DNA from 2 places in the Vibrio sp. DNB22_10_4 genome. Region 2 is predicted to be linked to the other one. Evidence: riboswitches for the same ligand, from Rfam matches in the RefSeq annotation. Region 2 holds a riboswitch; the other holds the start of a gene.

Region 1 (12,455 bases), on a different contig from region 2:
CTACGAATACCAGACAGTAGCAGAGCGCGTACTTTCTGCTGCGTAGAGGTTTGCTGAAGTACTGCTGGAGTCCCCGTCACTTGAATGCGAGGTCCAATTGGGCTGATGACGTCTAAGTAAACGCTAGCGAGGTTGCTGATCATTTGCTCATCGAGTAGCTCATAGTGATCAAGTTGACGCTCAACCATTTGCAAGCGGTCACCAAGCTGCGCCATAGCGTCATTGCGAGAGTTTAGTTTACGTTCTAGAGCCATCAAGCTAATGATATAGCGGGTGATTTCGCTACCCGTAGGGGTGCTGTCGATCCCATTCACTAGGCACTCGAGTCCGATTTTTAGATCAGACTCGATACCGAACACGTCAAGTGTATTCGACGGGTTCATGTTAGTGATCGCTTTGATTGAGGTTTCAAACGCGTCTGAATCACAGTAACCGTCTTTAGCAACACGTTGAACGAGGGCAACGGCTTGGCAAATCCCTGCAAACGCTATAGTACGGTCATAAAGTGTATTAGCCACGTAGTTCTCCTAAGAAAATAATCTGCGAATTGTGTTTAGATGCGCTCTTCGATGATGCCGCCACCAAGACAAACATTGCCGCTGTAGAATACCGCAGATTGACCTGGGGTGACTGCGACTTGTGGCTCATCAAAGATCACTTTAATGTTTTCATCGTCGATAGGAATGATAGTACAAGGGATATCCTGTTGACGATAACGGGTTTTCACTGTGCATTGTAACGGCTGCGTGATCGCTTGGCGATCAACCCAGTGCAGTTGCGAAGCGCGAAGTCCATTAGATTTTAGCAGTGGGTGGTCAGCACCTTGTACCGCGATAAGGACATTGCGTTTCAGATCTTTCTCTGCAACGTACCAAGGGTCTTCGTTGCCACCACCGCCTTTTTGGCCGCCAATATGCAGACCTTTACGTTGACCGAGCGTGTGGTACATAAGACCTTGGTGTTCACCGATTTCTTTGCCTTCAGGCGTCTCAATTTTACCCGGTTGTGCTGGCAAATAGCGAGACAAGAAGTCTGTAAATTTGCGCTCACCGATAAAACAAATACCGGTTGAGTCTTTTTTCTTGGCCGTAATCAGACCTTGCTCTTCAGCAATGCGTCGTACTTCTGGCTTCTCAAGTTCACCCACTGGGAACAAGCTGCGCGCAACTTGGTCGTGGCTTAACGTATAAAGGAAGTAGCTTTGGTCTTTATTGCTGTCTAGGCCACGTAACATTTGTGGCGCTTCACCGTTCTCAGGGAAAGTGCGGCTTACATAGTGCCCCATGGCAATATAATCAGCATCTAGCACTTCATCTGCAAACTCTAAGAACGCTTTAAACTTGATTTCTTTGTTACAAAGAATGTCTGGGTTTGGCGTACGACCTGCTTTGTATTCTGCAAGGAAGTATTCGAAAACATTGTCCCAGTACTCAGCCGCAAAGTTGATCGTATGCAGGTGGATACCTAGCTTGTCACAAACCGCTTGTGCGTCGGCAAGATCTTCCGCTGCTGTGCAGTATTCCTCGTTATCATCTTCTTCCCAGTTCTTCATGAACAGGCCTTCTACTTGGTAGCCTTGCTGTTTCAGAAGATAGGCAGAAACAGAGGAGTCTACACCGCCGGACATCCCGACAATCACTTTCTTTTGGCTGTTATCAGACATGTATAAATACCACCTAATTAAATTGGACGCCGATTCTAGCAGAAACCAAACCAGCAATACAGTTCCGCGAGATGAATCACACTTTTCTAACCCCCTCAAATGCGTCCTAATAGGGAGAAAAACAAGGCTTATAACAAAAAAATTGATACGTAAACGTTTGCTAAAATTGCGTATGTTGCCGAGGTAATCTATACAGAGGTAGAATCGCCGCCCTTAACCCTTCTTATTTACTTATGACGAAGACAACCGTATGAAATTCCCAGGCCAAAGAAAGTCAAAGCACTACTTCCCTGTTCATGAGCGAGACCTGCTCGTTAGCCAATCGCAAATCAGCAAGAAGATGTCACGTACGCACATCATTGGTATTGACCAAACCTTGGTGGACATTGAAGCAAAAGTTGACAGCAGTGTGATCGATAAGTTTGGCCTAAGTAAAGGGCACTCGTTGGTTATTGATGACCAAGCGGCGGAAGCTTTATATAACGAGTTGAAGGATAAAGAGCTGATCACCAATGAATACGCTGGTGGCACGATTGGTAATACGTTGCACAACTACTCTGTATTAGCGGACGATAAATCGGTTCTGCTTGGTGTTATGAGTGCTGATATTAAGATTGGTAGCTATGGTTACCGCTATCTGTGTAATACGTCTAGCCGAATGGATCTTAATTATCTTCAAGGTGTAGAAGGTGCAATTGGCCGCTGCTTTACCTTGATTACCGAAGATGGTGAGCGTACTTTCGCAATCAGTGAAGGGCAGATGAACCAACTTCGTGCGGATAGTATTCCTGAAAAAATCTTCAAAAAAGCGTCGGCTTTGGTTTTAACCGCGTATTTGGTGCGTTGTAAAGATGGCGACCCAATGCCAGAAGCAACAATGCAAGCAATCGAATACGCCAAGAAATATAATGTTCCAGTTGTATTAACGCTCGGTACGCGCTTCGTGATTCAGGACGACCCTGAATATTGGCGCGACTTCTTGAAACAGCATGTTTCTGTTGTTGCAATGAATGAAGATGAAGCGGAAGCACTCACTGGAGAAAAAGATCCATTAGCAGCTTCAGATAAAGCGCTTGATTGGGTTGATTTGGTGCTTTGTACTGCTGGCCCTGTCGGTTTGTACATGGCGGGTTATACAGAAGATGCATCTAAACGTGAAACGAGTTTACCTCTATTACCTGGTTGTATTGCTGAATTCAATCGTTTTGAATTTAGTCGACCAGCGGTAAAAGACGCCTGTGATAATCCTATTAAAGTCTATTCACATATTGCGCCTTATATGGGCGGCCCAGAAAAGATTAAGAATACCAATGGCGCGGGTGATGCGGCGTTGTCTGCGTTGTTACATGATATGGCGGCAAATAAATACCATAAAGAAAATGTACCTAACTCAAGCAAACACCAGCATACTTTCTTGACGTATTCATCATTCTCACAAGTGTGTAAGTACTCGAACCGAGCAAGTTATGAGGTATTGGTTCAGCATTCACCTCGTCTTTCTAGAGGTTTACCTGAAAGAGAAGATAGCCTTGAAGAGGCTTATTGGGAAAGATAAAAAGAAAGCGCCAGTTATTGGCGCTTTTTTTATAAATGACTAAAGGAGTTTGAATTAAATTTCAAACTCTTCTAGAGATTTGCCTGCGTCTAGTGCTGCTTGGATAACAGAAGGTGTACGACCTTGACCTGTCCAAGTTTTTTCTGCGCCAGTTGCATCTACATATTTGTATTTTGCAGGACGTGGAGCGCGCTTAGCCTTTGCTTTACCTTTAGATTCACCAGAAAGCGCAGCAATAAGGTCTTCAACGTCAATGCCGTCTTGAGCGATCATCTGCGCATATTCAGTTAGCTTAGCTTCACGAGCTTGTTTCGCTTCACGCTCTTCTGCTTCTGCTTCTTGTCTTTCACCAACAACAGTTGTTAGCTTTTCTAGTGCTTCTTCCAGTTGCTCAAGAGTAAGTTCACGAGCAAATGCACGCAGGCTACGAATATTAAGTAGAGTTTTAGTTAATTCAGACATGACATTCCCATGAGTTATTTATTTGGTTTCGATTAATAATAAACATCAAATTTAAAATTGACAATATTTTCATTGGGTGAAAACAATAAAAATAAGAATTCTTACAAAAACTTGATAATTGAAGATGATAAACGTGCTCAAAACCTGACGCTCAGGAAAGATTGACGCAATATTGATTCAATTGTGAATCTTTCTTCATAAAAGACGCTACAATTTTGGATTTTGTTGCATATTGTACTAGGAGCCTGTTTTGTAGAGCGAATCAATAGAGATAAAGTAATTATTCAAATTACTATTGATGTATTTATAACCGCAATGTCGTGAAAGAGTTTATAAAACAATATGGAATACGTCGCATAAATCGCTAAAAATGTGATTTTCTTTACTAAAAAGCGTCGAGATAGCTTTGAGACTATGATGTTTACAAGGTGAGTCAATTCTTTACCAAGTTGCAACATCATTCATGTTGCAATTGACGATTTCATAAGTACAATGGCTCGCACCTAATGCAAGAGAAAGCACATTCTTTTATTTTGGCCGCTCTGGCTAGTGAATGATTTCTCTTGATGTAGAGGCGCGATAATGATCAGTAACCATCGTTGGGGTGATACCTATGAACGATGATGAAAGGCATTGTCGCCGAAGTGAGAAAAGACCATCAATCTTCCTCGCTGGGGTTGTCTTCGAAAGGAACAACACTGCCATAGTCTATTATATTGTTAAACTATGGAGCGCTACTGTAGGGTTGGGTGAAGTGTTCGCTTCCCTTTCGCTTAGTTCAACGTTTGCGTCTGGACTTCTCGTCTATTGACGCATGTCTGCAGTAGATCTCTGACCATAATAAAAACTGGTTTTTGAAGATCATGAATTTAATCGATTTTGCTACATCACCATTATCACTGCTACCGCCGATCGTAGCATTGACTCTGGCTATTATTACCCGTCGCGTTTTACTATCGCTGGGTGTTGGTATCGTTTTAGGTGCCTTCTTACTTAATGATTATTCTGCAGTAAACGCCGCAGGTTACGTGTTCGACACCGTTTCGGGTGTGGTTATTGAAGATGGCGGCCTAAATACTTGGAACATGAGTATTGTTGGCTTCTTGTTGCTATTGGGCATGATGACTGCGTTGCTGACGCTGTCTGGCGGCACCAAAGCTTTTGCTGAATGGGCGCAGGCTCGAGTGAAAAGCAAGCGTGGTTCAAAGCTACTGGCAGCATTTCTAGGCGTATTTATTTTCGTTGATGATTACTTTAACAGCCTAGCAGTCGGTGCGATCTCTCGTCCTGTTACTGACCGTTTCTACGTATCACGCGCGAAACTAGCCTATATTCTTGACTCTACCGCTGCGCCAATGTGTGTGCTAATGCCAGCGTCAAGCTGGGGTGCATACATCATGACTATCGTTAGCGGTATCTTGGTTGCTCATGGCATTACAGAATACTCTGCAATTGGTGCTTACGTTCGCCTTATTCCAATGAACTTCTACGCTGTATTTGCTCTTTTGATGGTGTTTGCCGTTGCCTGGTTCCAACTTGATGTGGGTCCAATGCGCAAGCATGAGCTGAACGCGAAACAAGGTCTAGGCTTCGATAAAGACAAAGAGAACGACGCGAAAGAAGCGCATGAGCTGAATGAAGAGTTGGATATTAAAGAAAGCGATTTTGGTTCTGTTTCCGACCTAGTGCTTCCTATCTTAGTTCTTATCGGCGCTATGATTGCTGCGATGATTTACACCGGTGGTCAAGCTCTGGCTGCGGATGATATTGCATTTAACCTACTTGGCGCGTTTGAAAATACTGATGTAGGCACTTCGCTTATTTACGGTGGCTCTGCAGGTCTTCTAACGGCAGTATTTACAGTTGTTAAACAAAAGCTGTCTGCAGCTGATATCGCAACGACGATGTGGATTGGTGCGAAATCTATGTTCGGCGCCATTCTTATTCTATTCTTTGCATGGTCCATCGGCTCTGTTATCGGAGACATGAAGACGGGGGCGTACCTTTCTTCAACCGTTCAAGGCAACATTAATGTACATTGGCTACCAGTCATCCTGTTCCTGCTGTCAGGCCTAATGGCGTTCTCTACTGGTACATCTTGGGGTACGTTTGGCATCATGCTACCAATCGCAGGTGACATGGCGGGTGCAACGGATATCGCTATGATGCTGCCAATGCTAGGCGCAGTACTAGCGGGTTCAGTGTTCGGTGACCACTGCTCTCCAATTTCAGATACGACGATTCTCTCTTCTACAGGTGCACGTTGTAATCACATTGACCACGTCTCTACGCAGTTGCCATATGCGCTTTCTGTTGCGTTGGTGTCTTGTGTTGGCTTTATTACGCTTGGTATGACAACTTCAGTCGCGATTTCTTTTGCGGCGGCTACAGTGACGTTTATCGCAGTGTGTTTCGTACTGTCCGCGCTTTCTAAGGCTAGAATGGCCAAGGAAGCGAGTGTATAAATAAATCATTTGATTTATCGAGGAGCCCATGAAATGGGCTCCTTTTTTTTGTTTGTTGCTAAAGGAGCAACTAGTAAGTGCAGTTATTTCCATACTAATTAGCTAGTACGAAAAAAAATTAGCCCGATCTGTAAAATAGGGGTTGAAAATCGGCATGAGCTTAGTTAGTGTGAGGGTACAGATACAAAGGAACCCAGTAATAAGTATGCAAAATTTTGATATGAACATTCATCATCATTACCATCACCCAGCTTAGTCTTTCGGGAGATGTCTGCATACCCGAGAGCTAGGTAAAACTCTCGGAGGTTCGATTTAAGATTTAAAGAATGAAACCCTCGGGAGACCAAAGCTCCCGAGGGTTTTTTCGTTTTATAATTTCAAAATCAATAATTTGCACAGGGATACAGCAATGCAAACACAACGCCTAAGAATTGCGATTCAGAAAAAGGGTCGCCTAAGTAAAGAGAGCCAAGACCTACTGAAAAAGTGTGGTGTTAAGTTCAACGTAATGGGTGAGCGTCTTGTTGTACACTCACTAAATATGCCAATCGATCTTCTGCTTGTTCGAGATGATGACATCCCTGGCTTGATTATGGATGGTGTTGTCGATCTTGGCTTCATTGGTGAGAACGAGCTGGAAGAAGTGCGCCTTGACCGTAAAGCACTGGGAGAGGCAAACGAGTTCAAAACGCTTCGTCGTCTAGATTTCGGTGGTTGCCGTCTGTCTATCGCCATTGATAAAGACGAAACATACAACGGCCCTCAAGATCTTGCTGGTAAACGTATCGCGACCACCTACCCACAACTTCTTAAAGCGTACATGGATGAGCAAGGTGTCGACTTTAGTGCATGTATGCTAACTGGCTCTGTTGAGGTTGCGCCGCGTGCAGGTCTTGCTGACGCAATCGCAGACTTAGTTTCAACAGGTGCGACGCTTGAAGCGAATGGTCTAAAAGAAGCTGAAGTCATTTTCCGCTCGAAAGCGACGCTTATTCAACGTATGGGTGAGTTTGATGCCGACAAACTTGCACTTATCGACAAGCTTCTTACTCGCATGCAAGGTGTTCAACAGGCGAAAGAATCTAAATACATCATGCTGCACGCACCAGTTGAGAAACTAGAGCAAATTAAATCATTGCTTCCCGGTGCAGAAGACCCAACCGTTTTGCCACTATCGACAGACAAAGAGCGCGTAGCGGTTCACCTAGTGAGCACTGAGAACCTATTCTGGGAAACGATGGAACAGCTTAAAGAACTGGGTGCAAGCTCTATTCTTGTCCTTCCAATTGAGAAGATGATGGGGTAATCGATGAGAACGGTAGTTTGGCAACACTTAAGTCAATCTCAGCAAGAATCCGTACTTGAGCGCCCGGCAATTACTGAAGGCGCAAACATTACGACAGCAGTGACTGAGGTTATAAATCAAGTTCGCAGTGAAGGTGACAAGGGTCTTCTTGACTTAACCGAGAAGTTTGATCGTGTACGCCCTGAATCGATTCGCGTTTCTGCTGATGAGATTGAAGCTGCTTCTGGTCGCTTGTCTGAAAAAATGAAGCAAGCACTTGAGCAAGCGTATTCCAATATTGCTAAGTTTCACAAAGCGCAGCGTCCTGAAGCTCTGCGTGTGGAAACACAACCTGGTGTGGTTTGTGAGCAGGTAACGCGACCTATCAATAAAGTCGGTCTGTATATTCCAGGTGGCAGTGCACCGCTTCCATCTACCGTTTTGATGCTTGGTGTACCAGCGCAGATTGCAGGATGTCGCAAAGTGGTACTTTGTTCGCCTCCGCCCATTGCTGATGAGATTTTGTACGTTGCGAAGCTGTGTAAAATCGATGAAGTATATAACGTTGGTGGTGGCCAAGCGGTCGCAGCTATGGCATACGGTACAGAAACTGTATCTAAAGTAGATAAGATCTTTGGCCCTGGTAACGCATACGTAACTGAAGCGAAGCGCCAAGTGAGTAACGATTTCCGTGGTGCGGCGATTGACATGCCGGCTGGCCCTTCTGAAGTTCTTGTTATTGCCGATGAAACGGCAGATGCAGATTTCGTAGCATCGGATCTACTGAGTCAAGCTGAGCACGGGCCAGATTCTCAAGTGGTACTGGTGACACCATCACCAATCATTGCAGATCAGGTAACAGAAGCAGTGAAGCGCCAACTGAAACAGCTATCTCGTGCTGATATTGCTGAAAAAGCGTTGGGCTCTAGTTTAATTATTATTGCTGAGTCGTTGACGCAATGCGTTTCGATTTCCAATTACTATGGCCCAGAGCACCTGATTGTTCAGACTAAGAGCCCACGTGAACTTCTGCCTTTGTTGGATAATGCAGGATCTATTTTCTTGGGTGATTGGTCACCTGAGTCAGCGGGGGATTACGCATCAGGTACCAACCACGTTTTGCCGACCTATGGTTACACTCGCACTTATTCAAGTCTAGGTTTGGCGGACTTTTCAAAGCGCATGACGGTTCAAGAGTTAACGGCAGATGGCTTATTAGGTTTGGCACCTACCGTTGTGACTATGGCGGAAGCTGAAGGCCTAGACGCCCACAAACGTGCTGTGACGATTCGTGTAGAGAAGCTCAACGCACAAAAAGCGTAGATGGGAGAGTGAATGATGGAAAAATTAGCTCGTAAGCAAGTTCAACAACTGACGCCTTATTTGTCTGCGCGTCGAATCGGCGGTAGCGGTGATATTTGGCTAAATGCCAATGAATCACCATTCAATAATGAATACAAAACCGACTTTGCTCGCCTTAATCGCTACAGCGAATGTCAGCCAAAGCAGCTTATTGAAGCCTATGCCAATTATGCAGGTGTTAAGCCAGAACAAACGTTAACATCACGTGGCGCCGATGAAGGTATTGAATTGCTGATTCGCGCTTTCTGTGAGCCAGGTGAAGACAGCATTCTCTATTGTCCGCCAACCTATGGCATGTATGCCATCAGTGCAGAAACGATTGGTGTAGAGCGTAAAACCGTACCGTTAACCGCAGATTGGCAGCTTAATCTTCCAGAGATAGAAGCCAAGTTAGATGGCGTTAAGTTGGTGTTCGTTTGTAGCCCAAATAACCCGACCGGCAACTTAGTTAACCGAGAAGATATTGTGTCTCTTCTTGAGATGACAAAAGACAAAGCCATCGTGGTTATGGACGAAGCGTATATTGATTTTTGTCCTGAAGCGTCAACGGTTGACCTTTTGGCTCAATATCCAAACCTAGCGATTCTGCGCACACTGTCTAAAGCGTTTGCGCTAGCGGGTCTTCGCTGCGGTTTCACTTTGGCAAATGAAGAGCTCATCAACGTGCTGCTTAAAGTAATTGCACCTTACCCAGTGCCAATTCCTGTCGCGGAAATTGCCCAGCAAGCGCTCTCTGAACAAGGCCTAGCCCGCGCTAAGTTCCAAGTTTTAGATCTCAATGCCAATCGCGCGTATTTGCAGGCAGGTCTATCAACGATTCCGGGCGTGACGGTATTTGAGGGCTGGGGCAACTACTTGCTGGTCAAATTTGAAAATGGTGATGCGTTGTTTAAAGCAGCATGGGACACCGGCATTATTTTGCGTAATTCACCCATCGAAAATTGTGTGCGCATCAGTGTAGGGAATCGCGACGAGTGTGAAAAAACTCTGGCATTCATCCGCAACCAATTAGAACAAAGTGCCGCATAAGCACTGGTGCAATAGAAAAAGGATTTATAGAGTGAGCAACCAACAGAAAATTTTATTTATTGACCGCGACGGTACGTTAATTGTCGAGCCGCCAGTGGACTTTCAAGTTGACCGTCTAGACAAGTTGAAGCTTGAACCATACGTCATCCCAAGCCTGCTAGCACTGCAAGATGCAGGCTACCGCCTAGTGATGGTGACGAACCAAGATGGCCTAGGCACTGACAGCTACCCGCAAGCCGACTTTGATGCCCCGCATAACATGATGATGGAGATCTTTGAGTCTCAGGGCGTAAAGTTTGATGATGTGCTGATTTGCCCTCACTTTGACGAAGACAACTGCTCGTGCCGCAAGCCTAAACTGGGTCTTGTGAAAGAGTACCTACAAAGCGGCAAAGTGGACTTTAAAACCTCAGCAGTGATTGGCGATCGTCACACCGATCTACAACTTGCTGAAAACATGGCGATTCGCGGTATTCAGTACAACCCTGAAACGATGAGCTGGAAGCAGATCTTAAAAGATCTCACGGTGAAAGCGCGCACAGCTGAAGTGGTAAGAACCACGAAAGAAACCGACATTAAAGTTTTCGTAAACCTCGATGAAGCAGGCGGCAACGAAATTTCTACCGGTATGGGCTTCTTTGATCACATGCTGGATCAAATCGCAACGCACGGTGGCTTCCAGATGAAGTGTCTCGTTAAAGGCGATTTGCACATTGATGATCATCACACCATTGAAGATACGGCACTGGCACTAGGTCAAGCGCTAAAAGAGGCGCTTGGTGATAAACGCGGTATTGGCCGCTTTGGTTTCAGCCTGCCAATGGATGAGTGTCTTGCGCAATGTGGTTTGGATCTTTCAGGCCGCCCTTACCTTAAGTTTGATGCACAGTTCTCTCGTGAGCAAGTGGGTGACCTGTCGACAGAAATGGTGGTGCACTTCTTCCGTTCACTGACAGATACGCTAGCGTGTACGCTGCACCTATCTTCTTCTGGTGACAATGATCACCACATCATTGAAAGCCTCTTTAAAGCGTTTGGTCGCACACTTCGCCAAGCAATTAAAGTGGAAGGCAATGAGCTACCAAGTAGTAAAGGAGTCTTGTAATGACCACCCAAAATGTTGTCATTATCGATACAGGCTGCGCTAATGTTTCTTCGGTGAAGTTCGCGATTGAGCGTCTTGGCTATCAAGTGGTTATCTCTAAAGAGCCAGAAGTGGTTTTAGCCGCAGACAAACTGTTTCTACCAGGTGTTGGCACGGCTAGTGAAGCGATGAAAAATCTAGAAGAGCGGAACCTCATCGAGCTAGTTAAGCAGGTTGAAAAGCCCGTGCTTGGGATTTGTCTTGGGATGCAGCTACTTGGTAAGCTTTCTCAAGAGAAAGGCCAAAAGGCAGATGAGCTTGTTGAGTGTCTAGGTCTATGTGAAGGTGAAGTAAGACGTTTAGAAACGGGTGATTTGCCACTACCTCACATGGGCTGGAATACCGTGAAAGCGGCTCCAGGCAATCCACTTTTTGCCGGAATTGAAGAGGGTGAGTACTTCTATTTTGTACACAGCTTCGGTATGCCAGTGGGCGACTACACAATTGCAGAGTGTGACTACGGGAAGCCGTTTAGCGCAGCAATTCAAAGCGGTAATTACTATGGCGTGCAGTTCCACCCGGAGCGCTCTTCGAAAGCGGGTTCAAAGCTGATTCAGAACTTCTTAGAACTGGTATAACCGCCGTTTTGCCAAGCTCGAGCTAGGCACTAAATAGAACAGACACATTATCGCCTCACAAGGTAGTGGGGCAGAAGGATTGAAACGTGATTATTCCTGCATTAGACCTTATTGAAGGACAAGTAGTACGTCTTTACCAAGGCGACTATGGTCAAGTGACCGAGTACAAAGTGGATCCTGTTGATCAGTTCAACTTGTACCACCAAGCTGGTGCAAACTGGCTGCACCTTGTTGATCTGACAGGGGCTAAAGATACGACGGCACGCCAGCTCGATCTTATCGCTAAATTGCTCGCGGGTACGCCGGCTAACATTCAAATTGGCGGCGGCGTTCGCAGTGAACAAGATGTAGTAGACCTGCTAGAAGCGGGTGCACAGCGTGTCGTGGTTGGCTCTACGGCCGTTAAGCAGCCTGAGCTAGTAAAAGGCTGGATGGAAAAATACGGCGCTGAGCGTATTGTGCTTGCGCTGGATATTAATATCGATGAGAACGGCACTCGAAAAGTAGCGATTTCTGGTTGGCAAGAAGACTCTGGCGTCACCATCGAAGCATTGATTGATGATTACCTAACAGTGGGTCTTAAGCACGTATTGTGCACGGATATTTCTCGTGATGGCACGCTAGCAGGCAGCAATGTTGAGCTGTATGTTGACCTATGTAAGCAATACCCACAGGTTCAATTCCAATCATCGGGTGGCATTGGCAGTCTAGCGGATATTGAAGCGCTGAAAGGCACTGGCGTGTCTGGCGTGATTGTTGGCCGTGCATTATTGGATGGTAAATTTACCGCAGAGGAGGCATTCCAATGCTGGCAAAGCGAATAATTCCTTGTTTGGATGTCCGTGATGGACAAGTGGTTAAAGGTGTTCAATTTCGCAACCACGAGATCATTGGTGACATCGTACCTTTAGC
Region 2 (12,455 bases):
CTTTTTAAAGGAAGTCGAGTCCCGGTTGATGGCAACCCCCGCCACTCCGCCACTTATACTAAGCCCTAGACTGGGCGTCCCCGTCGAAAGACTAGGGCTTTTTTACGTCTTTAGCTTTTTGAAGCTCAATCCAATAGATGCAAAAAAGGCGGTATTTCTACCGCCTTTGTTTAATGTTTATCGTCTATTCAAACAAATCTTCGTGCAATGCTTTTACTGCATCCTTCGCTTCGCCTTCGTCTAGAAGGAAGCAAAGGTTGTGAGGGCTAGCGCCGTAGCAAATCATGCGGATATTGAAGCTGTCTAGAGTATCGAATACTTCCGCTGCCGAGCCTTTGGTTTCGCTCATGTTGTTGCCGATTAGTGCAACAAGGCTGAGCCCTTGTTTTACTTCAACAGTACAAAGCTGCTCCAGCTCTTGCTGTGCTTCAAGTGGGAGCTCTGGCGCGCCGCCACCGGTATCTGTTTGGTCAAGAGTCAACGAGACGCTGACTTCAGACGTCGTCACGAGATCTACAGAAATCTTGTGCTTGGCAAGCACAGTAAACACGTTTGCCAAGAAGCCATAGGCTTGGAACATGCGAGGGTTTCGCAGTGTTACCATGGTTTGGTTATTGCGTAGAGCTAGCGCGCGGAATAGAGGCGCGCTCTCTACCGTTTGTCGTACCCAAGTGCCGCCTTCTTGTGGCGCTTTTGATGAACCAACAAAGACTGGGATTTGATGACGCAGTGCAGGTAGTAGTGTTGAAGGGTGCAGGATCTTGGCACCGAAATTCGCCATCTCAGAGGCTTCACTGAAGCTGATCTCTGGGATTGGACGAGCGTTTGGTGCAATGCGTGGGTCAGTAGTGTAGATGCCTGGTACATCTGTCCAGATTTCCAGACCTGCAGCTTCTACGGCTTCAGCAATCAGTGCTGCGCTGTAATCACTACCGCCACGACCTAGTGTGGTAGTCTCGCCATCTTCATCTGAACCGATGAAGCCCTGCGTAACTACAACGTGTTGCTTGCAAAGCGGAACCAGCTTCTCGCTAGCTGCTGCTTTGGTCGCTTCGATATTGGGTTCTGCTTTACCGTAATCACTGTCAGTCTTAAGCGCTTCACGAATATCAAAACGTACGGCATCTATGCCACGCTCTTGCATTAAGCGAGTAAGAATGTGCGTTGACATACGCTCGCCACATGCCACTAGGTGATCGGTCAGCTTTGGAGTCGCGGCAATGCATGCCGCTTCAGAAAGCGTCGCTACCTTTTCAATTAAAGCGTCAACACGCGCTTCAATAGAGCTGACGTCATTGAGCTTTGACATAATGTCAGTATGGATATCGCGAAGTTTGCTTATTAGCTCGGCACGATGAGTTTCGTCTTTAACGCCGTTAGCGAGCTCAACCAAGATGTTGGTCACGCCTGAGCAAGCGCTACTCACCACCAATTTGGTTTGCGGGTTATTTTCGATGATTTCGGCACAACGGCTCATGGCTTCGAAGTTGGCGACGCTTGTTCCGCCAAATTTAGCTACATTGAATGCGCTCACAGTGTTTCTCCAGGACTTCCAGTTTAAAGTTTAAGGTTGGTAACCCAACATCCGATGTTTGAAGAGAGAAATAGAGCAGAGGAATCTGAATATTAGAATAGACCTCAGAAGCTCTTCACCAAATATTGGTGACAGTTAAAGGGATTCAGCCCGTTTAACCGACAAACTAAATCCGACAATTTTAGTTCATCTCGGCACTGCTCCCCATGAGTGAATTGTATTGAAGTTGCGGCTTCACAAATCACTTGCCTGGGCAATGCTCCTCTTCCGCTGTAGTATCGAGAACGTCAATGAAAACGATTGGCTACAGATAGTGTGTTTATTCAACGTTTTTGCGTGTCAAAAGTCAATGGATGTTTATGCATTTCACATGAAAAACTTGAGTGGTTGGATGTTGCAAAAATGTTGTTTTTTCGCCATTGTAGATCGCATTAACGTCCAACGTGATGTTTTTCCCTACAACTACAATAACCTAATAGGATAACTGTCCATGACCATTTCAAGCTTTGTGCCCCCTCACCGAACCCTAATGGGACCTGGCCCATCTGATATCTATCCGCAAGTATTGCAAGCATTGAGCCGTCCAACGATTGGCCACCTTGACCCGCTATTTATCGGTATGATGGATGAGCTGAAAGTGCTGCTAAAATATGCATTCCAAACTGAGAACGAGTTTACAATCGCGGTTTCTGCTCCCGGTAGTGCAGGCATGGAGACTTGCTTTGTAAACTTAGTCGAGCCAGGTGATAAGGTTATCGTGTGCCGCAATGGTGTGTTTGGTGAGCGCATGCGTGAAAATGTGGTTCGCTGCGGCGGCGAGCCGATTGTTGTGGATGATGAGTGGGGAGCACCTGTTTCGGTGTCTAAAGTCGAACAGGCGATTGCTGAACATCCCGATGCGAAGATCCTTTCGTTTGTGCATGCTGAAACCTCTACAGGCGCAGTGAGTGATGCGAAGGTGCTAGGTGCGCTTGCTAAGCAGCACAACATGCTATCTATCGTGGATGCAGTGACCTCGCTCGGTGGTGTGCCGCTTTTAGTCGATGAGTGGCAGTTGGATGCAGTGTACTCTGGTAGCCAGAAGTGCCTCTCTTGTGTTCCTGGTTTGTCACCAGTAACCCTGTCCCCTGCAGCTATTGAAGTGATTAAGTCTCGACGAGCACCTGTTCAGAGTTGGTTCTTGGATCAGAGCTTGGTGTTAGGTTACTGGAGTGGGGAAGGTAAGCGCAGTTATCATCACACGGCGCCAGTAAACAGCCTTTACGCGCTTCATGAGTCATTGGTACTTTTGAAAAATGAAGGTCTAGAGAATGCATGGCAGCGCCATAAAGATATGCATATGCTGCTGCGTGAAGGGTTGGAAAACCTAGGTCTGAGCTTTGTGGTTGAAGAGAAAAGTCGTCTACCACAACTTAATGCTGTTTATCTTCCAGAAGGCGTGGATGATGCCGCAGTAAGATCGCAGCTTTTAGAAGAATACAACCTTGAGATCGGTGCGGGTCTTGGTGCGCTCGCAGGAAAAGCATGGCGTATCGGTTTGATGGGTTATGGAGCCAGAAGAGAGAACGTTGCGCTTTGTTTGAAGGCGCTTGAGACTGTGTTGAAGTAGTCTTTGTAACTCTAGATAACTGACGTCAAACCCTGTCCACTGACGTTGAAAACAAAAAAAGCCGAGAGTATTACCACTCTCGGCTTATGTTTTTAGGTTTACTAATTATAGCGCAGCAATAGTTTGCTTTTGCTCTTCAAGTTTAACTAGCGTTTCTTTGTAGCCTTCTAGCTTCTCACGCTCTTTAGCAACAACCGCTTCAGGCGCTTTTGCTACGAAGCCTTCGTTGCCTAGCTTACCTTCGATACGCTTGATCTCGCCTTGAGTTTTAGCGATCTCTTTCGCTAGACGATCTAGCTCAGCATCTTTGTCGATCAGACCTGCCATTGGGATCATCAGCTCTGATTTACCAACCAGTGCGGTTGCACATGCTGGTGTCTCTTCGCCTTCTGCCAGTACCTTGATGCCTTCTAGTTTAGCAAGCGAAGCGAGTACTGCTTTGTTTGCTTCTAGGCGCGCTGCGTCTTTCTCATCAGCAACTTTTAGCATCACGTCCAGACCTTTGCTTGGTGCAATGTCGTATTCTGCACGAAGGTTACGGATGCTAGTGATGAATGCTTTCACCCACTCGATGTCATCAAGCGCTTCTTGGTTGAAGTTAGCTTCTTCAAACTGAGGCAGAGCTTGAAGCATGATTGTGTCGCCTTCAACACCGTCTACTAGCGGCTTCACGCTTTGCCAGATAGTTTCAGTGATGTATGGCAGTACTGGATGAGCTAGACGAAGCGTCTTCTCAAGTACTGTGATCAGCGTGCGACGCGTACCACGTTGCTGAGCTTCGTTGCCTTTCCAAAGAACCGGCTTCGTGAGCTCTAGGTACCAGTCACAGAATTGGTTCCAGATGAACTCATAGATAGTGTTCGCTGCCATGTCTAGACGGTAGTTGTCTAGGTGAGCATTAAACTCTTTTGCTGCTAGTTCAAATTGAGACTCGATCCACTTGTCTGCTAGTGAATACTCGATGTCACCTTCGCCGAAGCCACAATCTTGGTCTTCAGTGTTCATCAGTACGTAACGGCTTGCATTCCACAGCTTGTTACAGAAGTTACGGTAACCTTCAAGGCGCTTCATATCCCAGTTGATATCGCGACCTGTAGACGCCATTGCTGCAAGAGTGAAGCGAAGTGCGTCGGTACCGTAAGGTTCAATGCCATCTTCGAATGTCTTACGTGTGTTCTTTTCAATCTTCTTCGCTAGTTGAGGCTGCATCATGTTACCAGTGCGCTTCTCAACCAAAGACTCTAGGTCAATACCATCAATCATATCGATTGGATCAAGTACGTTACCTTTCGACTTAGACATCTTGTCGCCGTTCTCGTCACGGATTAGACCAGTAACGTAAACCGTCTTAAATGGTACTTGTGGCTTACCATTTTCATCTTTACAGAAGTGCATGGTCATCATGATCATGCGTGCAACCCAGAAGAAGATGATGTCGAAACCGGTGACCAGTACATCTGACGGGTGGAAAGTTTTCAGATCATCTGTATTTTCTGGCCAGCCTTGTGTGCCGAATGTCCAAAGTGCTGAAGAGAACCAGGTATCCAGTACATCGTCGTCTTGGCGCAGTACGACAACAGGAGCTAGACCGTTCTTCTCACGAACTTCTTCTTCAGTGCGACCTACGTAAACATTACCGTCATTGTCGTACCATGCAGGGATACGGTGACCCCACCATAGCTGACGAGAGATACACCAGTCTTGAATGTCGCGCATCCAAGAGAAGTACATGTTTTCGTATTGCTTAGGTACGAACTGGATTTCGCCGTCTTCAACCGCTTTGGTCGCTGTTTCAGCAAGAGGTGCAGTGCGAACGTACCATTGGTCAGTTAGCATTGGCTCGATAACCACGCCGCCACGGTCACCATAAGGGACGGTTAGGTCGTGATCTTTGATCTCTTCAAGAAGACCCAGTTCTTCTAACTCTGCTACGATTGCTTTACGAGCAGCAAAGCGCTCCATGCCGTGGTATTTCGCTGGAAGCTCTGTTGCGTATGCATCGCATGCTTCACCGTTGGTGTTAAATACTTCAGCGGCGTCACGAATATTCGCATCGAAGGTTAGGATGTTGATCATCGGTAGTTGATGACGTTTACCTACTTCGTAGTCATTGAAGTCGTGTGCTGGCGTGATCTTCACACAACCCGTGCCTTTTTCCATATCGGCATGCTCATCACCCACGATAGGGATGCGGCGATCAACGATAGGAAGCAGGATTTCTTTGCCGATAAGATCTTTGTAGCGTGGATCTTCTGGGTTTACGGCAACACCAGTATCACCAAGCATGGTTTCTGGACGAGTTGTTGCAACAACGATGTAGTCTTTGCCTTCAGCGGTTTTAACGCCATCCGCTAGTGGGTAGCGGAAGTGCCACATGTGGCCTTTTTTGTCTTTGTTTTCTACTTCTAGATCTGAGATTGCAGTGTGCAGTTTTGGATCCCAGTTAACCAGACGCTTACCGCGGTAGATGAGGTCGTCTTCGTATAGGCGAACAAATACTTCTTGAACGGCGTTCGACAGGCCGTCATCCATAGTAAAGCGCTCACGATCCCAGTCTACAGAAGCACCTAGGCGACGAAGCTGTTTGGTGATAGTGCCACCAGACTCGCCTTTCCATTCCCAGATTTTGTCGATGAACGCATCACGACCGTAATCGTGCTTAGTTTTGCCTTCTTCAGCAGCAATCTTGCGCTCAACAACCATTTGCGTTGCGATACCCGCGTGGTCGGTACCTACCTGCCAAAGCGTGTTTTTGCCTTTCATGCGCTCAGCACGGATCAGAGTATCCATGATGGTATCTTGGAAAGCGTGACCCATGTGTAAGCTACCAGTGACGTTCGGTGGCGGGATCATGATGCTGTATGATTCTTTAGATGTGTCACCGTGTGGCTTAAAGTAGCCTTTCTCTTCCCAAGTCTGGTACAGAGCTTGTTCGATAGATTGTGGGTTATATGTCTTTTCCATAGCTTTCTGGATACTTACTTTAATCTGTGAAAGAAATTTGCCAAACCTTATAAATAAACGCAGATAGAATCACGCTTACTTATAAGGATTGACCTTGATTAGGATTCTGAATGTTGAATCTCAATGGTTTGTAGCTGATAGCCCGCTTGACGGTAAATTTTATACCTTTCTCGCGCAACTTGCTTAGCTTTTTCTTCGCAAGGGACGAAGTCTACCACTTGACCAAAGGAGTTCGCAAAGGTTGCGTGACTATTGGCCATATTTATTACCAATTGACGGTTCCAACTGGGTTTAAGGCCCTCAAAACCAATTTCAACAGGCGTGCCATTCTTGGGACCTTCGCCCACCAAATTATGAGCGATGAACTGCTCAGGTGAGACTTGCCAGAAGAGTTCTGCTACCGCTTCTGCGTGCTGTCTATCGGTGCAATTGATGTAGAGCTTGGCACCTTGTCCTACGAAATGACGACTGAGAAAGTGCACATAAGCAAACCAGCCTTGCTGTGTCGCTTGTTCGGAGTCTTCTCCAATAATGTAGAACGTTGCAGTATTCATATCGTGACTTCTGTATACAAAAGATTTGCTGGTGCCCAAAACTAAAAAAGGGCCTTGCGGCCCTTTTTTTGATTACTCTTCAGTCTCTTGGCCACTGCGGTTAAGCAAGAATTGGACAAGCATTGAGACTGGACGGCCGGTAGAGCCTTTCGCTTTACCCGACTTCCATGCTGTACCCGCGATATCTAGGTGAGCCCAGTGGTACTTCTTCGCAAATCGCGATAGGAAGCAGCCAGCTGTAATAGTGCCGCCAGGACGGCCGCCGATGTTTGCCATGTCTGCAAACGGGCTTGCTAGCTGTTCTTGGTACTCGTCAGCCATAGGTAGACGCCAAGCGCGGTCACCCGCTTGCTCAGAAGCATTAACTAGCTCGTGAGAAAGTGGGTTGTGGTTAGAGATAACGCCGCTGATGTGGTGACCTAGAGCGATCACACAAGCGCCTGTTAGCGTAGCCACGTCAACCACACACTCTGGCTCATAGCGCTCTACATACGTCAGTGCGTCACACAGTACCAGGCGGCCTTCAGCGTCAGTGTTTAGCACTTCAACCGTTTGACCTGACATGGTAGTTAGGATGTCGCCTGGACGGTAAGCGTTGCTACCTGGCATGTTTTCACAGCCCGCAAGGATACCAATAACATTGATAGGCAGGTTTAGCTTCGCAAGTGCTTTCATGGTACCCATTACAGATGCCGCACCACACATGTCGTACTTCATCTCATCCATGCCCTCACCAGGCTTAAGTGAGATACCGCCTGAATCGAAAGTCAAACCTTTACCAACCAAAACAATCGGCTTTGCTTCGGACTCTGGGTTGCCCTTGTACTCCATGATAGACATCATAGATTCATTTTTAGAGCCACGACCTACCGCTAGGTAAGAGGTCATGCCCAGTTTTTCCATCTCTTGCTCACCGATGATCTTAGTCGTTACGGTTTCGTAATCATCGGCAAGACGACGAGCTTGAGAAGCAAGGTAAGCTGGATTCGCAATGTTTGGTGGCATGTTGCCAAGATCTTTGGATGTTTTCACGCCTGATGCAATCGCTAGACCGTGGGCAATCGCTTTTTCGCCTAGGTTTAGTTCACGGCGAGTTGGTACGTTAAATACCAGTTTGCGAAGTGGACGGCGAGTTTCTGGCTTGCTGCTCTTAAATTGATCGAAGGTATAAAGACCATCTTTGGTCGCTTCCACAGCCTGACGCACTTTCCAATACGTGTCGCGGCCTTTAACGTGAAGCTCAGTTAGGAAGCAAACGGCTTCCATTGAACCTGTTTCGTTCAGCGTGCTGATGGTTTTTTGGATAATTTCTTTGTATTGACGCTCGCCAAGCTCGCGTTCTTTACCACAACCAACAAGAAGCACACGCTCCGACAGTACTCCAGGTACTTGGTGCAAAAGAAGCATTTGGCCTGGCTTACCTTCAAGGTCGCCACGGCGAAGCAGTGAGCTGATATAGCCATCACTGATTTTGTCCAGTTGCTCTGCAACTGGAGAGAGACGACGTGGCTCAAAAACGCCAACTACGATGCAAGCACTGCGCTGCTTCTCTGGGCTGCCACTTTTTACACTAAACTCCATGCGTACTCCTACATCCTAAAGACAAATAGAACTAAATGTTAGATAATCGATTATTAGTGTTTGAATTTTATGTGCCAGTTCGGCCTATAATCTAAAGATAAGAATCGATCAAAAAAGTAAAAAATAAAAGGTTTATCCGAAAACTATAGCGATTCAATCAAAAAAACAAGTTTTGTATAGGTGTTTTCACTGTGATTATTGTTAGATATTTGATCAGAGAAACAGTTAAGAGCCAATTAGCTATCTTTTTAGTGCTCTTTCTCGTGTTTTTCAGTCGTCAATTTATCCAAGTGCTTGCTGATGCGTCGGATGGAGATATTCCCGCCGGGTTGATTATGACGTTGGCGGGGATCAGCATGCCAACCATGGGGCTGTTAATGTTCCCACTGAGTATCTATATCGGTATTTTGGTGACATTTGGCCGTCTTTACGCCGAGAGTGAAATCACGGTCATGAACGCGACCGGCATTGGTAATAAATTTTTGATCCGTGCGGCGATGTATCTGGCGGTGATCACTACGTCTTTAGCGGCATTTAATGCATTTTGGCTAGCACCTTGGACTCAAGAGCAAGAAGTGCAGATCCGTGAAAAACTGGCTTCGGAAAACTCAGTTGAGCTCATTCAAACGGGTAGCTTCCAGCGCACGCCAGATGGTTCTTCTGTGGTGTTTATCGACGATATTCGTGATCGTAAACTCGATAACGTATTTGTCGCGCAGCTTAGTCCGAGAGATTCAGTGTTGCCGAGCGTGATTGCTGCTCAATCCGGCGAAGTGAAAGAGTTGAGCGATGGCAGGCAGGTTATCGCTTTGTATGACGGTACGCGTTATGAAGGCGTGCCTACACGCCTAGAGTATATGATAACGGAGTTTTCTGAGTATGAAGGGGTGATTGGCCAGCGTGAAGTGCAGCCAAGAGGTCGTTCATGGATGGCGATTCCAACGCTGGATTTGCTCTCTGATCCCGCGCCTAAAGCGCAAGCAGAGCTTCATTGGAGACTATCCCTGGTGGTGTGTATTCCATTGCTGACCATGCTGGTGGTACCGCTGTCAGCGGTGAACCCAAGGCAAAGTAAGTTTGCCAAGATGGGGCCGGCGATATTCGTTTATTTCGCTTACTTTATGGCGATCAGTGCGATGAAATCGGCACTAGAAGATGGCGCATTCCCAACCTACATTGGTCTGTGGCCGGTGAATTTTGCCTTGTTGGTCGCAGCGATTAGTGTCAATACTTGGGATACCGTACCTGTGAGACGAGTCCGAGAAAAGTGGCGTCGCAAAAGACGCGGTAAGCCGCAAGAGGTAGCGTAAACGTGTTTCGAATTTTAGATGTCTATGTTGGCCGAACCATTATTACCACTATCTTGTTGGTACTGTCGGTGTTTGTTGGTTTGTCGGCGGTGATCAAGTTTGTCGAGCAACTGCGCTCTGTTGGTGAAGGTAGCTATGACATGCTGGCGGCCATGTACTTTGTACTGCTAGGTATGCCACGTGATGTGGAGCTGTTCTTCTCCATGGCTGCGCTGCTTGGCTCGCTTATTGGTCTTGGTATGTTGGCCAGCAGCTCTGAGCTTGTGGTCATGCAAGCAGCGGGCATTTCCAAAATGCGCATCGGCTTTTCGGTGCTAAAGACCGCAGTACCTTTAATGCTCGCGGTGATGGCGCTTGGAGAGTGGGGGGCTCCTACCACCCAGCAAATGGCTCGTGATCTAAGGATGCAGTCTATTACTGGGGGCAGTATTGTCTCAGTGCGAAATGGGGTTTGGGCGCGCGATGCCAATGACTTTATATTTATCTCTAAGGTTGATGGCGAATCTATTTATGGCTTGAATCTGTGGCGCTTCGATACTGATAAGCACTTGGTGACAACAATATACGCCGATCGCGCAGACTATCTGGGTAATAACAGCTGGCAGATGCACGACATTCAGGTGACGGACATGTCTGACAGCGTCGCACTGAGTAAAGAGACCATCGATAGCCAAGAGTGGCAAACATCGCTAGTGCCTGACAAGTTAGCGATTGTGACGGTTGATCTAAATGAGCTGCCGTTGAGTGGACTTTGGGATTATACCCAATACCTAAAAGACTCTGAGCAAGATGCGTCACGCTATGAACTGGCCTTTTGGCGTAAGGCAACGCAGCCTATATCGGTGGCTGTAATGATGTTGATGGCGCTCTCTTTCGTCTTCGGTCCACTGCGCAGTGTGACTATGGGTGCGCGGATCTTATCGGGTGTAATAGCGGGTTTTACCTTCTATATTTCTAGTGAGTTCTTTGGTCCGGTGAGTTTGGTGTATGGCATGTCACCGCTGTTTGGTGCCCTGGGGCCGAGCCTAGTGTTCCTCACCATTGCATTGCTGTTGTTAAGAAGAAAGTTATAGATAAAAAAAGAAGGCTCCGATGGAGCCTTCTTTTTTATGCAATCATGATAGTGGCGAGACCTAAGAATACCGAGAGGCCAACGACATCGGTGATGGTCGTCAGTGCCATACCGCCGGCTAGTGCTGGGTCGATGTTCATCTTCTTGAGTAGAATAGGGATGGTTACCCCTGCGACACCAGCAACAAGTAAGTTTGTCATCATCGCAGCTGAAATAATGCCGCCAAGCATCCAATCACCTTTCCATGCAACGACGATACCACCTATGATCAACGCCCAAAGGATCCCGTTAAGAAAACCTATCGCTGCTTCTTTTAAGAGTAACTCTCTACGGTTACTTTCGCCAATGTGACCCAATGCTAAGCCGCGGATCACCAGTGCCACTGTTTGGTTACCAGCGACACCACCCATAGATGGCACTATGGTCATCAATACTGCGATGGCGGCCATTTGCTCAAGAGTAGCCTCAAACATGTTGGACACCGAAGCCGCGGCAAGCGCAGCCAGTACATTAGCGCCAAGCCAAACACTGCGTCGTCTAGCGGATTTTACCACTGGAGCGAATGTGTCTTCGTCATCGTCCATCCCCGCCATGCTCATCATGGAGTGTTCAGCGTCTTCACGAATGATGTCGACTACGTCATCGATGGTAATGCGACCGACAAGGTGGTGGTCACTATCCACTACCGGTGCGGATACCCAGTCACGGCGTTCAAATAATGAGGCGACATCGGAATCGCTGGTTTCAACATGGATAGCTTCATCGGCGTCATCCATTACGTCACTGACTTTGATATCAGGCTGAGTGGTTAACAAAGTGGTCAGAGAAAGGTGACCAATCAGCATATCTTCTTCATCAATAACATAGAGCGCATCGGTAGCCTCTGGTAGCTCGCCTTTCATGCGCAGATAACGTAGAACTACATCGACATCAACATCACCACGAATGGTGATAACGTCGGTATTCATGATACCGCCGGCGGTATCCTCAGGATAAGAAAGGGCGGTCTCAACGCGCAAGCGATCTGCCGTGTCCATTTGCGATAGGACTTCACGGGAAACATCGTCAGGAAGGCTACGAAGGACATAAGCCACATCATCGGTGTCCATGCCTTCAGTCGCTTCAGCAAGCTTCTCTGGCGCCATTTTCGAGACTAAGGCATCTTTAACATCCTCGTTAAGTTCATCGAGGATTTCGCCGTAATCTTCAGGGTCAGTCAGCTGCCACAATACCTCACGGCTTTTGCGTGGTGAGGCCTCTAAAAGATGGGCAATATCTTCAGGCTCCATGTCCTGAAGTTGTCTACGAACGAATACGAAGCGGCCGTTTTCCAGCGCTTCTGTGACTTCTTGGAGGGTTTGGTGAGCTTGATCGAATTCTATTTGCTCTGCCATGGATGCCCCCTACACTCAACTGCTTGTTAATGTACTGAATAGTAGCCTAATTCTGCTTGTTAATTAATAACAAGTTATCAATGGCGAGAAAGTTTTTTGTCTGAAGTAGGCTAGGGAAGGAGGTTACTCGTCTTCGTCGAACCGGTGTTCGACCAAATCACAGACGGCATTGAGTGCTGCTTCAGCCTGAGAACCTGTTGCTTTGATGGTGATGTTCTCACCTTGCGCTGATTCAAGCATCAATAATCCCATCACGCTATCAGCTGTGGCTTCTTTCTGTTCGTGGTTACAGATGGTCACTGTTGCATCAAAGCTCTGCGCTAACTCAACCAGTTTGACCGCTGCGCGGGCGTGTAGACCAAGACGATTGAGAATAAGCACAGTGCGTGAGTGAGACATTGATGTTCCTATTGGTGTTTTTCGAGTGAAGCGTGACG

What was found. Region 2 has a riboswitch for lysine ahead of lysC (lysine-sensitive aspartokinase 3). Riboswitches for the same ligand answer to the same signal wherever they lie in the genome.
Region 1: another riboswitch for lysine. It lies ahead of ACVA6Q_RS13355 (Na+/H+ antiporter NhaC family protein); the one in region 2 lies ahead of lysC (lysine-sensitive aspartokinase 3).

Annotation. Positions count from the first base shown of each region.
Region 1 is NZ_JBNNXW010000004.1:127,999-140,453, reverse strand. It holds gene hflD (high frequency lysogenization protein HflD) at 1-518, opposite strand, end outside; gene mnmA (tRNA 2-thiouridine(34) synthase MnmA) at 554-1,663, opposite strand; gene ACVA6Q_RS13365 (inosine/guanosine kinase) at 1,914-3,218, shown strand; gene ACVA6Q_RS13360 (H-NS family histone-like protein) at 3,273-3,680, opposite strand; lysine riboswitch at 4,242-4,425, shown strand; gene ACVA6Q_RS13355 (Na+/H+ antiporter NhaC family protein) at 4,544-6,145, shown strand; His leader region at 6,377-6,513, shown strand; gene hisG (ATP phosphoribosyltransferase) at 6,555-7,451, shown strand; gene hisD (histidinol dehydrogenase) at 7,455-8,753, shown strand; gene hisC (histidinol-phosphate transaminase) at 8,769-9,821, shown strand; gene hisB (bifunctional histidinol-phosphatase/imidazoleglycerol-phosphate dehydratase HisB) at 9,853-10,926, shown strand; gene hisH (imidazole glycerol phosphate synthase subunit HisH) at 10,926-11,543, shown strand; gene hisA (1-(5-phosphoribosyl)-5-[(5-phosphoribosylamino)methylideneamino]imidazole-4-carboxamide isomerase) at 11,630-12,367, shown strand; gene hisF (imidazole glycerol phosphate synthase subunit HisF) at 12,349-12,455, shown strand, end outside.
Region 2 is NZ_JBNNXW010000021.1:29,545-41,999, reverse strand. It holds gene lysC (lysine-sensitive aspartokinase 3) at 185-1,534, opposite strand; lysine riboswitch at 1,635-1,809, opposite strand; gene ACVA6Q_RS23360 (pyridoxal-phosphate-dependent aminotransferase family protein) at 2,025-3,143, shown strand; gene ACVA6Q_RS23355 (valine--tRNA ligase) at 3,249-6,107, opposite strand; gene ACVA6Q_RS23350 (DNA polymerase III subunit chi) at 6,206-6,661, opposite strand; gene pepA (leucyl aminopeptidase) at 6,734-8,242, opposite strand; gene lptF (LPS export ABC transporter permease LptF) at 8,434-9,552, shown strand; gene lptG (LPS export ABC transporter permease LptG) at 9,555-10,625, shown strand; gene mgtE (magnesium transporter) at 10,660-12,018, opposite strand; gene ACVA6Q_RS23325 (HPr family phosphocarrier protein) at 12,142-12,417, opposite strand; gene rapZ (RNase adapter RapZ) at 12,426-12,455, opposite strand, start outside.